DNA from 3 places in the Streptomyces sp. NBC_00775 genome. Region 2 is predicted to be linked to each of the others. Evidence: riboswitches for the same ligand, from Rfam matches in the RefSeq annotation. Region 2 holds a riboswitch; each other region holds the start of a gene.
What was found. A riboswitch is a leader RNA that binds a small molecule or an ion and turns the genes downstream of it on or off. The one in region 2 is predicted to bind cyclic di-AMP.
Positions count from the first base shown of each region.

Region 1: linked by a shared signal. The riboswitch ahead of OIC96_RS12400 (M23 family metallopeptidase) and the one ahead of OIC96_RS05390 (LysM peptidoglycan-binding domain-containing M23 family metallopeptidase) in region 2 are both predicted to bind cyclic di-AMP.
Region 3: linked by a shared signal. The riboswitch ahead of OIC96_RS18300 (C40 family peptidase) and the one ahead of OIC96_RS05390 (LysM peptidoglycan-binding domain-containing M23 family metallopeptidase) in region 2 are both predicted to bind cyclic di-AMP.

Region 1 is NZ_CP108938.1:2,773,735-2,779,171, forward strand. Features, by position in the region: gene OIC96_RS12395 (GntR family transcriptional regulator) at 1-273, opposite strand, end outside; gene OIC96_RS12400 (M23 family metallopeptidase) at 492-1,256, opposite strand; cyclic di-AMP (ydaO/yuaA leader) riboswitch at 1,270-1,427, opposite strand; gene OIC96_RS12405 (M16 family metallopeptidase) at 1,653-3,041, opposite strand; gene OIC96_RS12410 (M16 family metallopeptidase) at 3,038-4,393, opposite strand; gene OIC96_RS12415 (DNA gyrase/topoisomerase IV subunit A) at 4,657-5,437, shown strand, end outside.
Region 2 is NZ_CP108938.1:1,149,759-1,155,195, forward strand. Features, by position in the region: gene OIC96_RS05385 (exo-rhamnogalacturonan lyase family protein) at 1-2,490, opposite strand, end outside; gene OIC96_RS05390 (LysM peptidoglycan-binding domain-containing M23 family metallopeptidase) at 2,785-3,699, opposite strand; cyclic di-AMP (ydaO/yuaA leader) riboswitch at 3,704-3,856, opposite strand; gene OIC96_RS05395 (alpha-galactosidase) at 4,163-5,437, opposite strand, start outside.
Region 3 is NZ_CP108938.1:4,129,383-4,134,819, forward strand. Features, by position in the region: gene OIC96_RS18290 (M23 family metallopeptidase) at 1-128, shown strand, start outside; gene pcrA (DNA helicase PcrA) at 230-2,701, opposite strand; cyclic di-AMP (ydaO/yuaA leader) riboswitch at 3,164-3,336, shown strand; gene OIC96_RS18300 (C40 family peptidase) at 3,345-4,490, shown strand; gene OIC96_RS18305 (tellurite resistance/C4-dicarboxylate transporter family protein) at 4,588-5,437, shown strand, end outside.

The DNA.
Region 1 (5,437 bases), 1.6 Mb from region 2:
CCGTGCGGCACCCAGCGGCTCAAGGAGCATGCGCATCTCGAGCAGGTCGGAGGCCTCCAGCTCGGTGGGCTCCGCGACGCACGCGCCCGCGTGCCGCCGGGTCACGACGAAGCCCTCGGCCTCCAGCGTGCGCAGCGCCTCGCGCACCGGGACGCGCGAGACGCCGTAGCGACGCGCGAGCAGTTCCTCGGTGAGCCGGCTCCCTCGCTCGTAGACACCCGCGACGATGTCGTCACGGATCGCCGTGCATACCGAGTGCGCCGGAATACGCATGACCGGACCTCCGCTTTAATCCCCGCGAAACGCCATCGATTGACGCTTGTTCAGTGACTCTATTGCAGGGAGCCGGAATTTCCGATGGCAGGCCGGAATCCAGGGATATTTTTTGGACAGACGGCCGTGCGAAACGACGATGCCCCGGCTCGGGGCCGGGGCATCGGAAGTGGTGGAGATCTGGTGAAGCGGTCGTCAGACGTTCACGCCGCCGAACGTCAGACGTTCACGCCGTGCGAGCGAAGGTAGGCGACGGGGTCGATGTCCGAGCCGTACTCCGCGGTCGTACGGGCCTCGAAGTGGAGGTGCGGCCCGGTGGTGTTGCCGGTGGCCCCGGAGAGGCCTATCTGCTGGCCCGGGGTGACCGTCTGCCCCACGGAGACGCCGATGGACGACAGGTGGCCGTACATCGTGTACGTGCCGTCGTGCATCTTGATGACGACCTGGTTGCCGTAGGCGCCGCCCCAGCCGGCCGTGACGACCGTGCCGGAACCCACGGAGTGCACCGAGGTGCCGGACGCGGCGTGGAAGTCGACGCCGGTGTGGCTGCCGGAGGACCAGAGGCTGCCGCCGGCCTTGTAGCCGGTGGAGATGTACGAGCCGGTGATCGGCACGACGAAGGTGTTGAGGCGCTTGCGCTCGGCGGCACGGGCGGCGCGCTCCTTGGCCTCGCGCTCCTTCTTCGCCTCCTCCGCGGCCTGCTTCCGGGCGGCCTGCTCGGCAGCCTTCTTCGCGGCGGCCTCGTCGGCGGCGTGCTGCTGGGCCGCGGCCTGGGCGTCGATCTTCTCGGCGAGGGAGTCGCCGATGGTGATGACGGGGGTGAGCCCGGTCTGCTCGACGGAGGACTCCGCGGCGAGCGCGGGGGCGGCCATGGTTCCGATGACACCGGTGGTGGCGAGCGCCGCGACGCCGACGGCGTTCGTGGTCGTGCGCTGCACGCGGCTCGGGCGACGGTGCTTCCCTGTGCCACAGGTGAACGCCATGTAGGGGCTGTTCCTTTCCTTCCTTCTCGCCTACCGGGTTAGCTGACGGGTTCGGAGCAGGAAGGTCTCCTACGGACCCCCTCCTGGGAGGGCGTCCGATTCACCCCAGGGACTACGTGGGTCCCCGGCTCCCCTGGCTCGCGCCGTACGGGGACTCGGCGATGACTGTCCGGTGCCGCGGGCGCGGCGCACTGCCTGACGAACAGCCGCACCGACGCTAATCGGGACATCTTTCAATCGACAAACGGATCACGGCTTTTGTAGCGCATGACACAGGGCAGACAGGCAACCTCCCTACCAATACGGACATCTTGGGGACGAAGTCCGGACAAAAGAAGACCCAGGTGACTCTTCAGTCACCCGGGTCCTCAGGGAGTGGCTCTGTTCCGCTCTGCTCTACTCGGCCCGGACGACGCTCACTTCACCGATTCCGAGGGCTTGGACGGGCTCCTCGATCTGCGCGGCGTCGCCCACCAGGACGGTCACCAGACGGTCCACCGGGAAAGCGCTCACGGCGGCCGCGGTGGCCTCCACGGTGCCGGTCGCGGCGAGCTGCTGATACAGCGTCGCCTGGTAGTCGTCCGGCAGGTACTGCTCGACCTGGTCGGCGAGCGTGCTCGCGACGGCCGCCGCGGTCTCGAACTTGAGGGGCGCCACACCCACCAGGTTCTGCACGGCGACATCGCGCTCGGCGTCCGTCAGGCCCTCGGCGGCGAGGGTGCGCAGCACCTTCCACAGGTCGTCGAGCGCCGGACCGGTGTTCGGGGTGTCCACGGAGCCGCTGATGGCGAGCATCGCGACGCCCGTGCCGTCCGGCGCGGCGCGCAGCACCTGGCCGAACGCCCGCACACCGTAGGTGTATCCCTTTTCCTCGCGCAGAACACGGTCCAGGCGCGAGGTGAGGGTGCCGCCGAGGCAGTACGTGCCGAGCACCTGGGCGGGCCACACGCGGTCGTGCCGATCGGCGCCGACGCGGCCGATGAGCAGCTGTGTCTGGACGGCGCCGGGCCGGTCCACGATGATCACGCGGCCGGTGTCGTCGGCGCTCACCGGCGGCACGGGACGCGGCTCGGCGGACGAGCCGGTCCAGGAGCCGAGCGTGTCGGCCAGCAGCGCGTCGAGGTCGACACCGGTGAGGTCACCGACGATGACCGCGGTACCCGTCGCGGGGCGAACGTGCTTCTCATAGAAGGCCCGTACGGCTGCCGAGTCGATCTTCTGGACGGTCTCCTCGGTGCCCTGGCGCGGGCGCGACATGCGCGCGGTCGCCGGGAACAGCTCCTTGGAGAGCTCCTTGGCGGCGCGGCGGGCCGGGTTGGCCGCCTCGTGCGGGATCTCGTCCAGGCGGTTGCGGACCAGTCGCTCCACCTCGCTGTCCGCGAACGCCGGTGCCCTCAGGGCGTCGGCGAGCAGACCGAGCGCCTTGGGGAGGCGCGAGACGGGGACTTCGAGGGACAGGCGTACGCCGGGGTGGTCGGCGTGTGCGTCGAGGGTGGCGCCGCAGCGCTCCAGCTCGGCGGCGAACTCCTCGGCGGAGTGCTTGTCGGTGCCCTCGGAGAACGAGCGCGCCATGATCGTGGCGATGCCGTCGAGGCCCGCGGGTTCGGCCTCCAGCGGCGCGGCGAGGATCACCTCGACGGCGACGACCTGCTGGCCGGGGCGGTGGCAGCGCAGGACGGTCAGACCGTTGTCGAGCGTGCCGCGCTCGGGCGACGGGAAGGCCCACGGCCTGGCCTCGCCGGCCTGGGGCTGCGGGTGGAAGTCCATGGTGGCGAGCTCGGTCACTTCGCCGCCTCCTCGTCGGTGTCTTCAGCGGCGTCAGTGTCTTCGGCGGTCTCGGCGGCGGTCGGTTCGTAGACGAGCACCGCGCGGTTGTCGGGGCGCAGGCGGGCCTTGGCGACCTCCTGGACCTCCTCGGCGGTGACGTCGAGGACGCGCCGCACGGCGGTCAGGGCGAGCTGCGGGTCGCCGAACAGGACGGCGAACCGGCACAGTTCGTCGGCGCGGCCCGCGACCGTGCCGAGCCGGTCCAGCCACTCGCGCTCCAACTGGGCCTGCGCGCGCTCCATTTCCTCGGCCGTGGGGCCCTCCTCGGCGAACCGGGCGAGCTCCTCGTCGACGGCGGCCTCGATGACCGGGACCTCGACATCGCCGGACGTCTTCACATCCAGCCACCCCAGGGAGGGAGCTCCGGCCAGGCGCAGCAGGCCGAACCCGGCCGCGACGGCGGTGCGGTCGCGGCGTACGAGCCGGTTGTAGAGCCGGGAGGACTCGCCGCCGCCGAGGACGGTGAGCGCCACGTCGGCCGCGTCGGACGCGCGCGTGCCGTCCTCCGGGAGCCGGTAGGCGGCCATCAGGGCGCGCGCCGGGACCTCCTCCTCGACGACCTCGCGCAGCTGCTCGCCCATGATGTCGGGCAGCGAGCCGTCACGCGGGGCGGGCTTGCCGTCGTGCCCGGGGATGGAGCCGAAGTACTTCTCGACCCAGGCGAGCGTCTGCTCCGGGTCGATGTCGCCGACGACCGACAGCACCGCGTTGTTGGGCGCGTAGTAGGTGCGGAAGAACGCGCGGGCGTCCTCCAGGGTGGCCGCGTCCAGGTCCGCCATCGACCCGATCGGGGTGTGGTGGTAGGGGTGGCCCTCGGGGTACGCAAGCGCGGTCAGCTTCTCGAACGCGGTGCCGTAGGGCACGTTGTCGTAGCGCTGCCGGCGTTCGTTCTTGACGACGTCCCGCTGGTTCTCCATGGACTCGTCGTCGAGCGCGGCGAGCAGCGAACCCATGCGGTCGGCCTCCAGCCAGAGCGCGAGCTCCAGCTGGTGGGTGGGCATGGTCTCGAAGTAGTTGGTCCGCTCGAAGCTCGTCGTGCCGTTGAGCGAACCGCCCGCGCCCTGGACGAGTTCGAAGTGGCCGTTGCCGTGGACCTGCTTGGAGCCCTGGAACATCAGGTGCTCGAAGAGGTGAGCAAGTCCGGTACGGCCCTTGACCTCGTGGCGCGAGCCGACGTCGTACCAGAGGCACACCGCCGCGACCGGGGTCAGGTGGTCCTCGGAGAGCACCACGCGAAGGCCGTTGGCCAGGCGGTGCTCGGTCGCTGTCAGGCCGCCGGAGCCTGCCTCAGCTGTGGCCGTGTGACCCATGGGCATGTACGTCCCTTCGATCGCGGAAACTGCGTAGTTCCTGTCGGTCCTGCCACTGTATGCAAGCGCGCCGACAGGTGGCGAAGTTCCCGCACCTCGTACGCCGAGAGCGAGACTCGCGTACGTCACAGCCGTGTCCCGGCAGACCCTCCGAGGGCCGCTACGGACGGGTCGCGGTCGGCGTTGTCAGTGGGGCGGTCCACAATGGTCCGCGTCAGATCCGTTCATGCCCCGGCAGAGACTGTGAAGGAGCCGCAGCAGCGATGGCCCGCCGCAGCACGAAGACCCCGCCGCCCGACGACTCGTACGAGGAGAAGATCCTCGACATCGACGTCGTGGACGAAATGCAGGGCTCCTTCCTCGAGTACGCGTACTCGGTCATCTACTCGCGAGCCCTGCCGGACGCGCGCGACGGCCTCAAGCCCGTGCACCGCCGCATCGTCTACCAGATGAACGAGATGGGCCTGCGCCCCGACCGCGGCTATGTGAAGTGCGCCCGCGTCGTCGGCGAGGTCATGGGTAAGCTCCACCCGCACGGCGACGCGTCGATCTACGACGCGCTGGTGCGCCTGGCGCAGCCCTTCTCCATGCGCCTGCCGCTGGTCGACGGCCACGGCAACTTCGGGTCGCTCGGCAACGACGACCCGCCGGCCGCCATGCGTTACACCGAGTGCCGGATGGCCGACGCGACGTCACTGATGACCGAGTCCATCGACGAGGACACGGTCAATTTCACGCCGAACTACGACGGCCAGGAGCAGGAACCGGACGTCCTCCCGGCGGCGTACCCGAACCTGCTGGTCAACGGCTCGTCCGGCATCGCCGTCGGTATGGCGACGAACATGCCGCCGCACAACCTCGGCGAGGTCATCGCCGCCGCCCGCCACCTCATCCGGTACCCGGGCGCCGACCTCGAGACGCTGATGAAGTTCGTCCCGGGCCCCGACCTGCCCACCGGCGGCCGGATCGTCGGCCTCACCGGGATCAGGGACGCGTACGAGTCGGGCCGCGGCACCTTCAAGATCCGCGCCACGGTGTCCGTGG
Region 2 (5,437 bases):
GGCGGGCAGCGCGGACTTCCAGGTCGAGCCGGTCAGCGCGGTCTTCTCGGCGTTCGTGGCGTTGTAGTACTGCGCGTAGTCCAGCCAGGCGGCGGCGAATTCGGGCTCGTCGTCGCCGAGCAGCGACACGATCTCGCTGTTGGTCTCGACGAGTCCGAAGACGGCGGACAGATGCGAGACGTTCACCGCCTTGTCCGTCGTGACCGCGAACTCGCCGGTGTCGGCGTCGAGAAGACCGGTGCCGGTGAAGAAGCCGTTGGGCTGGGCGGCGATCGTCCGCAGGGAGTTCACCAGTTTCGTACGGGCCTTGTCCGCGTGCGGGCCGCGTCGCTCCCACTCGGTGAGCCAGGCCGCCGACAACCCGCCCCAGTCGGTGCCGAATCCGACGGACAGGGCGTGCCGGTCGCCGGGCGCGTAGCCGTCGTTACGGACCTTGCGCTGCGGGTCGACCTCCAGGAACGTCAGCTCCACGTCGACGAGTTCGCGCAGCAGGTCGCCGGTGCGCTCGTCGCCCGTGAGGAAGTAGTAGAAGCGGCGGTTGGCGGCCGTGGAGATACGGACCTGCTTGGCACTGTCCGCGTAGTGCTGCACCCCGTGCCGGGTGCCGAGCCCGGCCCGCTTCCCCAGGTGGTACACGTCGACCTCACCGGTGTGCCGCGTCATGGCCTCCGCGAAGCGGAACACCTCGGCGGAGCCGGTGCGCAGGAAGTGGTACCAGAGCCACAGGTCGGTGCCCAGCTCGGAGTTGTCCCAGGCGAAACCGCCGACGTCGTAGCGCCAGACGTGCCGGTCGTTGTCGTAGGTGTGCTGCACGTCGCCGTAGTCGAGGAAGCCGTACCAGCGGCGGTCCTCGCGCTGGTCGCGGTAGTAGGCGAAGAGGTCGTCGAGGTGGTCCTCGATGACCTCGCGGGCCGCGTTCGAGCGGTCGACCGGCGCCCAGTCGCCGAAGATCCCCGCGGAGTGCAGGCGTTCGGGGGTGGCGGTGAGCAGCGGCGGGGTGGCGACGGCGGCGGCCTGCGCCGCGAGATCCGCCGCGCTCGGGGTCGACTCGTGGGCCCAGAAGGTCAGTTCACTGGTCCGGGCGATCCCGTACGGGGTCCCGAAGCCCGGCTCGTAGTCCTCGTATGTGATCTCCAGGCCCTCGGCCTGCTTCTCGTATGTGTCCTGGCCGAGGCCGTCGTGGTAGAAGCGCAGGTCGAGCGGTTGTGCCTCGGGCGAGTAGAGCCAGAGGGTGACCTCGGCCGTGTCCGTGGCGGCGCCCCTGATGTCGAGCTGCGTGGGGTGCCGTTGCCAGAAGTCCCGCAGCCCGAAGGAGAGTCCGCCGCTCGGGCCACCGACATGGCCGAAGCCACCGGCCCGCCGTCCGGCCGCGGCCTGGATCCAGCCGTGTCCGTCCTTGGTGCGCTTGCGGATCACATAGCCGTCGGCCGTCGGCTGGGTGAGCGTGAAGTCGCCCCACCGCGGGATGTACGCGAGGCGGCTCGACACGCGGGTGTCCCAGGTCGAGGTGTCGGGCAGCTTCTCGCCGGCGATCTGCGCGGTGCGCACCGCCTCGCCGGGATCCCTGCGCAGTCCTGTGACGCCCTGGACCGCCTCGCTGAAGAGACCCCCGCCGGAGTCTGCGAGGCGGATGTGGCGGTCGTACGGCTGATCGCTCAGCGGCACGGAGAAGCGGACACCGAGGCCTCGCAGGAAGTCGCCGTCCGCCTTGCCCGGCTCCTGCTCGCCGTCCCAGACGAAGGAGTGCACCAGCCGGAAGGACTCGGCGCCGGCGTGGAAGGAGAAGCGCAGCACGAAGGGCAGCCAGCCCCGGCCGCCGTGCCGGTGCCTGCCCTCGACCCGGATGACGGCGCGGACCGGCCCGTCCTGCTCGACCTCGGCCCTCTCGATCCGGCCCGTGAAGTCCTCCGTCGCGACGCCGTCGCGCAGCGAACCCTGGCGCAGGGCGACCAGCCGTCCGTCCCGGGCGATCTCGGCCGCGCCGCGTCGGACACTGCGTACGACGGTGTCGGAGCCCTTCGCGCCGAAGGCCACCGTGATGACACCGGTCGACACCTCGATCCGGCCGCCGGAGCGGGTGACTCTCAGCTGCTGCGAGGGAGCGGCCGGGGTACCCGCGGAGAGTGTGTACGTCTCGGCCTTGGGCGCGCCCGGCGCGATGGCGTGCGCGGTCCACTTCACCGAGCCGTCGGGCCAGTGGCCGGTGACCCAGCTCTGCACGGGCACCTCGTCGCCGGAGGCGGTGGCCAGCCGGAACGTCTGGCCGGGCTGGTGGGTGCCGCGGGACCAGGGCACGCCCCAGACGGTGCCCGCGTGGGTGTCGGGCGCCGTGCCCTCCAGCCAGCGCAGTGCGGTGTCGCCCCCGGCCGGCGGCGCGGCGGCGGCGCTTCGGGAGAGCGCCCAGGAGAACGGAGCGGTGGCGGCCGCGGCTGCGGCGCCCTTGATGACGGTGCGTCGGTAGACGCCGGGCACGGGGACCTCCGAAGGCATAGAAAGCGCTTGCGGAGATCACTGTGGGGCCACTGTCGCACGCCTGTCGATACCTCGTGCAGGCATGCCACAGGACCGCAATGTGCCGATCATGAATCGCTCACGAAAGACCAAAGGCCGAACCCCGGGGATCGTGGGGTCCGGCCTTTGGCTGCTGTCCTGCCTTGGGGAGCAGGGAGTCCTGCTGTGGGGAGCAGGGGTCGTGCCTTGGGGGGCACGGAGTCTGCCGTGGGGGGCAGGGTGTCGCGCCCTGGAGGCACGTGGTCCGCCTTGGGGGGCGGCAGGGGGAAGGCGTCAGCCGACGGCGACACCGTGCGAGCGCAGGTACGCGACCGGGTCCACGTCCGAGCCGTAGTTCGGGGTGGTGCGGATCTCGAAGTGCAGGTGCGGTCCGGTGACGTTGCCGGTCGCGCCGGAGAGGCCGATCTGCTGGCCCGCGGTCACCGTCTGGCCCGCCGAGACGGAGAGCGCGGACATGTGGGCGTACTGGGAGTACTGGCCGTCGGCGTGCTGGATGACGACCTGGTTGCCGTACGCGCCGCCCCAGCCGGCCGAGACGACGGTGCCCGCGGCGATGGCCTTGATCGTGGTGCCGGTCGGGACCACGAAGTCCACGCCGGTGTGGTAGCCGCTGGACCACATGCTGCCCGCCACCTTGTAGCCGGTGCCGACGGTGGCGCCCTCGACCGGCAGGGTGTAGCCGGAACTGCTGCTGGTGGAGGCGGTGTTGGCGGCCGTGGTGGCCGTGGCGGTGTCCGCGGCCGACGTCGTCGACTTGGTGGACGAAGGCGTCGTCTTGGCGGACGACCGGGTGACGCTGCCGGACGCGGCCTTCTTGCCGATCGTCAGCTTCAGACCGGGGTGGATCAGCGACGGGTCGCTGCCGACGGCCGAGCGGTTGTCGGAGTAGAGCTTCTTCCAGCCGCCGCTCACGTTCTGCTCGTCGGCGATCTTCGAGAGCCAGTCGCCGGCCTTCACCGCGTAGGTCTTCGTCCCGGCCGCCTTCTTGGCGGCCGCGGGAGCGGCGGTGGCGGTCTTTTCCGCGGCCTTCTCGGCGGCCTTCGCGACGGTGGCCGTCGGGGTCGCGGCATGGGCGCCGGTGGCCCCCATCAGAGGCAGCGCGAGCGCGGCGCCGCCGGTTCCGGCCACGGCGATCGAGCGGGTGAAACGCTGGGACTTGGGACGGCGGTGCTTACCCTTCGCGGGCATGACGAGTTCCTCTCCGGCGCCTGCGGGGTGAGCTGTCGGGTGCGGACTGGAGATGCCCGGCCGCGCTGGTGCGCGGCTGTACCCCTAGCCGTTCCGGAGACCGGAACAGGCACGGAACCTGTGGGTCCCCCGCTCCTGCCGTGTGCGGGTGAGTGTGCGGGTTCCGGGCGGCGGCAGGATTGGGCGTCCGTCCGGATTGGGGCCGAACGTAGGCGAGATGAGAGCGCGGCGACAACCATGTGCCTTTTCTGCGCGTCCGCCCTTCTTGATCCACGCCGGAATTCCGGTCACCCTCCGTGGATCGACGATCTTTCCGGCCCCGCAACCCGCCCGGGAATTCGGGCATGTTGCGAAATAGGGGTCGCAACACATCGTCACGAATATGACGCTGCTCACGCACCTCGGCCCACGATGCTTTATTCCAGGGCCAGTTGGAATGAAGCCCCTAATTCGGACAGAACAGTCACATGCGACGCAGCCGGATAACTGCCGCATCGAGATCCCCGCGCAGCCCCGTCCGCACCCCGTGATGCAGCAGCACCGCACCTCGGTGCACTTCGCCCGTTTCGCGGCACTCATACGCTTGTGTCGGGTCGAGCCCGCGCAGCCGCAGCGGGGCGACCGGCTCGCCGTACCGCTGGGCCTGGAGCCAGGCGAGGACGACGGTCTCGTCGCCGTGGACGTACTGCACCGCACTCAGCCCGCCCTCCGGGGGCCGCAGCCGGTAGAGGTCGCCGCGCTGGACGACGGGCCGGATCTCCTTGTAGAGATCCACCCAGTCCCGCGCCTCGGCGAGCTCCTCCTCGCTCCACTCGGCCAGGTCTCCGCCGACGCCGAGCACCCCGGCCATGGCGCTCACAAAGCGGAAGCGCAGCGAGCTGACCCGCCCATTGAGCTGCGTGTTCGGGCTGTCCGTGACCCAGGCGGCCATGATCCGGGCCGGGTGGATCTGACCGAAGCCGTGCTGGATGGCGAGCCGGTCGAGCGGGTCGGTGTTGTCGGAGGTCCACACCTGGTCCGTACGCGCCATGACGCCGAGGTCGATGCGGCCGCCACCGCCCGAGCACGACTCGAAGGCGACCTTGGGGTGCGCGGCCCGCAACCGGTCGAGAAGGGCGTACAGGGCCTCCACGTGCTCGACCCACAGCTTCTGCGGGTAGCGCTCGCCGGGCCAGCCGGCGTCCGTGAAGCAACGGTTGAAGTCCCACTTCACATAGTCGATCGGCGCACTGGAGAGCAGGCCGTCGAGCTGCCCCCACAGGTACTCCTGGACGTCCGGGCGGGCGAGGTTCAGTACGAGCTGATTGCGGTACTCCGTCCTGGTTCGCCCCGGCTGGAACTGCACCCAGTCCGGGTGGGCGCGGTACAGCTCGCTGTCCGGATTGACCATCTCCGGCTCGACCCAGATGCCGAACTGCATCCCGAGCGCGTGCACGTAGTCGCCGAGCGGCTTGAGCCCCGCCGGAAAGCGGTCCGGGTTGGGGGTCCAGTCGCCGAGCCCGGCCCGGTCGCTGGTCCGCGTCCCGAACCAGCCGTCGTCGACCACGAAGAGCTCGACGCCCATCGCGGCGGCCCGCCGCGCCAGCACCCCCTGCTGGTCCTCGGAGATGTCGAAGGTGGTGGCCTCCCAGGAGTTGAACAGCACCGGCCGGTCCTGGTCCGCGTCCGGGATGACGTACGCGCGCTGGTACGCGTGCCAGGCCCGGCTCGCCCCGCCGAAGCCGCCGTCGCTCCACAG
Region 3 (5,437 bases), 3.0 Mb from region 2:
CCATCGCCTTCTCCGGGAACTCCGGCAACTCCACCGGCCCGCACCTGCACTTCGAGGTCCGCCCGGCCGGCGGCTCGGCGATCGACCCGCTGCCGTGGCTGCGCAGCCACGGCTTGGACCCGACGTAACCACCCCCGCGACGTGACAACCCCCGGCATGACAACCGGGGTCATCGCCCGCGCCTGGGACCCGGCGTAACAACTGCCGGGCCCCGCCCACGCCTACCGCCCTACAGCTTCTCCACCGGCGCGTACCGCAGCAGCAGCCGCTTCGGCTTCGGCTCCCCGAAGTCGACCGTCGCCTCCGCGTTCGCGCCCGTCCCCTTCACGCCGACGACGGTTCCGAGGCCGAACTGGTCGTGTGTGACGCGGTCCCCGACCGCCAGCGAGACCACCGGCTTCTCGGAGGCACCGCGGCGCGTCGCGAACCCGGAGGCCCCCGAGGCGGCGGACCGCGAGCGCGAGGACGACAGGGACGCCGCGATGCCCGAGGCCGGACCCGACGACACGGGAGCCATGGCACCCGTGCGCTTCCAGTCCAGGTGGGCCTCCGGGATCTCCTCCAGGAAGCGTGACGGCGGGTTGTACGAGGGCTGCCCCCACGCGCTGCGCATGGACGACCGGGTGAGATACAGCCGTTCCCGCGCGCGCGTGATGCCGACGTACGCCAGGCGCCGCTCCTCCTCCAGTTCCTTGGCCTGTCCCAGCGCACGCATGTGCGGGAAGACGCCGTCCTCCATGCCGGTCAGGAAGACCACGGGGAATTCGAGGCCCTTGGCGGTGTGCAGGGTCATCAGGGTGATGACGCCGTTGCCGTCCTCCTCGTCCGGGATCTGGTCGGAGTCGGCGACGAGCGCGACCCGCTCCAGGAACGCGGAGAGCCCGCCGGGCGCCGCGGCCTCGCCCGCTGCCTCGCCCTCGCCGGACTCCTGCTCGAACTCCAGGGCCACGGCGGCGAGTTCCTGGAGGTTCTCGATACGGGTCTCGTCCTGCGGGTCGGTCGAGGCCTGCAACTCGGCGAGATAGCCGGTGCGTTCGAGGACCGCCTCCAGCACGGTGGCCGGGCCGGCGCCCGATTCCACGATCGTACGGAGGTCCTCCATGAGCGTGTTGAACCGCTTGACGGCGTTCGTCGAGCGCGCCGCCATCCCGTACGCCTCGTCGACGCGGCGCAGGGCCTGCGCGAAGCTGATCTTCTCGCGCTGCGACAGCGCGTCGATCATCGCTTCGGCGCGCTCGCCGATGCCGCGTTTGGGGACGTTGAGGATGCGGCGCAGCGGGACGGAGTCCTCCGGGTTCGACAGCACGCGCAGATACGCGAGGACGTCCCGAACCTCCTTGCGCTCGTAGAAGCGGACACCGCCGACGACCTTGTAGGGCAGGCCGACGCGGATGAAGATCTCTTCGAAGACACGGGACTGCGCGTTCGTACGGTAGAAGACGGCGACGTCGCCCGCCTTGGCCTCGCCCGCGTCGGTGAGACGGTCTATCTCGTCGGCGACGAACTGTGCCTCGTCGTGCTCGGTGTCGGCGACATAGCCCGTGATGTTCGAACCGGCGCCGGCGTTGGTCCACAGGTTCTTGGGGCGGCGGGACTCGTTGCGCTCGATGACCGCGTTGGCGGCGGACAGGATCGTCTGCGTGGAGCGGTAGTTCTGCTCCAGCAGGATCGTCGTCGCGTCCGAGTAGTCCTCCTCGAACTGGAGGATGTTGCGGATGGTCGCGCCGCGGAAGGCGTAGATCGACTGGTCGGCGTCGCCCACGACGCACAGCTCGCCGGGGTCGCTGTCGGCGGGCCCCACCAGCTCCCTGACCAGGGCGTACTGCGCGTGGTTGGTGTCCTGGTACTCGTCGACCATGACGTGGCGGAAGCGGCGGCGGTAGTGCTCGGCGACGTCCGGGAAGGCGCGCAGCAGATTGACCGTCGTCATGATCAGGTCGTCGAAGTCGAGCGCGTTGGCCTCGCGCAGCCGCGACTGGTACATCGCGTAGGCCTGAGCGAGGGTCTTCTCGAAGCCGTCGGCGGCCTGGCCCGCGAAGTCCTCCTCGTCGATCAGCTCGTTCTTCAGGTTCGAGATCTTGGCGCTGAACGACTTCGGCGGGAACCGCTTGGGGTCGAGGTCCAGGTCGCGGCAGACCAGGGCCATCAGGCGCTTGCTGTCGGCGGCGTCGTAGATCGAGAACGAGGAGGTGAAGCCGAGCTTCTTGCTCTCGCGGCGCAGGATCCGCACACACGCGCTGTGGAAGGTCATCACCCACATCGCACCCGCGCGCGGGCCGACGAGGTGCTCGACGCGCTCCTTCATCTCGCCCGCGGCCTTGTTGGTGAAGGTGATCGCGAGGATCTGGCCGGGGTGGACATTGCGCTCGGCCAGCAGATACGCGATCCGGTGCGTGAGCACACGGGTCTTGCCGGAGCCCGCGCCGGCCACGATGAGCAGCGGGGAGCCGGAGTGCGCCACGGCCGCCCGCTGGTTCTCGTTCAGCCCGTCCAGCAGCGCCGCCGCGTCCACGGCGGGCCGGGGCGCGCCGTCGCGGTAGTACGCGTCCCGGTCCGGCGGCACGTCGAACTTCCCGCCGAACAGATCGTCCGGAACGGGCTCCGGCACGTGATCGTCCTCGGGCGGCGGCGGGGGCTCTTCCTCGTGGGCCCGTGAGGGCTTGAGGTCCGCCAGGAAGCTGTCATCAAAGAGGCTGCTCATCGCTCTCCGAGTCTAGGCCGCCCCACTGACAGCCCGCCGCCACCCTGAAAACTCGACCGGAAGTCGTGACGCGGCTCAGGAACCCAGGATCTTCCGGTGCCGGCCGCCGGCACCCTCCCACCCCCCCCAGAACCGTTCCGTCACGTTCGGTGACGGTCGGTGACGGTCGCCGCCTTGCCAGGCAGCCCGGCTTCGGCGGCGTACGGCTGCCCGCTGTCGCGCGAGAGCCGACGCGGCATCCGATCGTGACCGACCGGAAACTAACGCCCGGAGCGGGGCGGACGTCACTACTCCTGACAAGTCGCCATAGATCATTCCGGATTGACCGCGCGGGGTGACGCCCAGGGCAAAGGTCACGAAAATGTATCGGGCATATCGCACATCAACCTTCACACGGGCCACACGAGTTGGCTAGCGTGCCGGGCAGGCCGCTCGACCCGCACCGGCGAACATCGCCGGGCCGTGCGGCCTCCGCCGAGTTCGGCGCGCCCTCGCGGCAGCCGGAGCCGGGGACCCAACCGACCTTGGGGTGAATCGGTCCACCTGCCTTGTGGGGCAAGGACCGTAGGGCAAACCTTCCGGAACCACCCGCCCGAACCCGACAGCTAACTCGGTAGGCGGATGACGGAAGGAGTCGCCTCTCTTGGCGTCGCATCGCACACCGCGTCCTACGGGTACGCGCGTAGCAGGCATACGGACCCCCGCCGCCCTGGCGACGGCGGCGCTCACCTCGGTGGCCCTGCTCTCCCAGACGGCGAACGCCGCGCCCTCGGCCGAGCCGAGGCCGAGCCTCGAAGAAGTCGAGAAGAAGGTCAACGACCTTTACCACCAGGCCGAGACGGCCACCGAGAAGTACAACGCGGCGAAGGAGAAGACCTCCAAGCAGCGCAAGAAGGTCGACAGCCTCCTCGACGACGTCGCCAAGCGCACCGAGAAGCTCAACACCTCGCGCGAGGAGCTGGGTTCGTTCGCGGCGGCGCAGTACCGCACCGGGGCCGCCGCCCCCGACACCGCGACCCTCCTGCTCGCCGACGACCCGCAGGACTACTTCGACCAGACCCAGCTGATGAGCCGCCTGACCACCCGCCAGAAGGCGGCCGTCGACGACTACATCACGGAGCAGGCCGCCACGACGAAGAAGCGCGCGGAGGCCTCCAAGAGCCTGCAGACGCTGACCACCTCGCAGAGCGCGCTCAAGACGTCCAAGGCAGACGTCCAGAAGAAGCTCTCCGCGGCCCGCGAACTGCTCTCGGACCTGACCGCCGAGGAGAAGGCGCGGCTCGCGGCGATCGAGAAGAAGAAGCAGGAGGAGGCCGACCGCAAGGCGGCCGAGCTGGCACAGCAGCAGGCGGCCGCGCAGAAGGCGGCGGCTGCGAAGGCGGCCCAGCAGGAGTCGTCGTCGAGCTCGACCACCACGGACTCCTCGTACGCCACCAAGGCCGCCAAGGCCATCGCCTTCGCCCGCGCCCAGATCGGCAAGCCGTATGTCTGGGGCGCGACGGGCCCGGGCTCGTACGACTGCTCCGGACTCACCCAGGCCGCCTGGAAGGCCGCCGGCGTCACACTGCCGCGCGTCACGACCGACCAGGTGAACGCGGGCACGACGGTCTCCCTCTCCGACGCCCAGCCCGGTGACCTGGTCTTCTTCTACGACGACGTCAGCCACGTGGGTCTCTACATCGGCAACGGCATGATGATCCACGCGCCGAAGCCGGGTGCGTACGTCCGCGAGGAGTCGATCTACTACGGCGGGACCTCGATCATCCACAGCGTGGTGCGTCCGGCGTAAGGCGTTTTTGCGGTGCACGCGCGCGTGAGGCTTGTCATCCGCCACGCGCGCGCGTGGCCCGCGGGCAACCGGCCCGAAGATCCCTAGCATCGGCCCCATGCCAGCAGCCGTCTCCCCGCTCCGCACCTGGTGGGCCCAGCGACCGCCCGCCGCCGGTGCCGCCGTCATGGCCACCGGCGTCATGTCGGTCGGGCTGCATCTGACCGGCTACGAGACCCTGTCCCGTATCGCGCTGGCCCTGGCGTCCGCCGGCTGGCTCGCGCTCGCCGCGGACTTCGTCGTCCGGCTGGCGCGGGAGCGGGAGCGGTGGGTGGAGGAGGCGGGCACACCGGCCGGGCTCACCGCCGTCGCGGCGACCACCGTGCTCGGTACGGGGCTGTCCGCACTGGGGTGGCAGGGGCCGGCCGAGGCCCTGCTCGCACTGTCGGCCGTGCTCTGGCCGGTGCTGCTCTTCCGCGTCGTACGGCACTGGAAGCGCCGTATGCCGGGAGGCGTGTTCCTCGTGTGCGTGGCCACGCAGGGGCTCGCGGTGCTGGGCGCCACGCTCGCCGCGGCCGTGGACGCGGAGTTGCTCGCGCATGCCGCACTGGTGCTGTTCTGGCTCGGGATCGCCCTCTACGGGGTGGCGCTCGCCCACTTCGACCTCCGCGAGGTGGCCTGGGGCGCCGGGGACCACTGGGTCGCCGGCGGCGCGCTCGCCATCTCGGCGCTGGCCGGGGCCAAGCTCATCGCCGCGCACCACGTGAACCCGTACCTGTGGAACAACGACGACCAGGGCGTCCTGCGCGCCGTGACCGTCGCGCTGCTGGTGCTCGGCCTCGCCTGGTACTGCGTCCTCGCCGTCGCTGAGCTGGTGTGGCGTAGACCCCAGTACGACGTACGGCGCTGGGCGTCCGTCTTCCCGATGGGGATGACGGCGGTGGCGGCCCTGTCGGTCGCGACCGCCC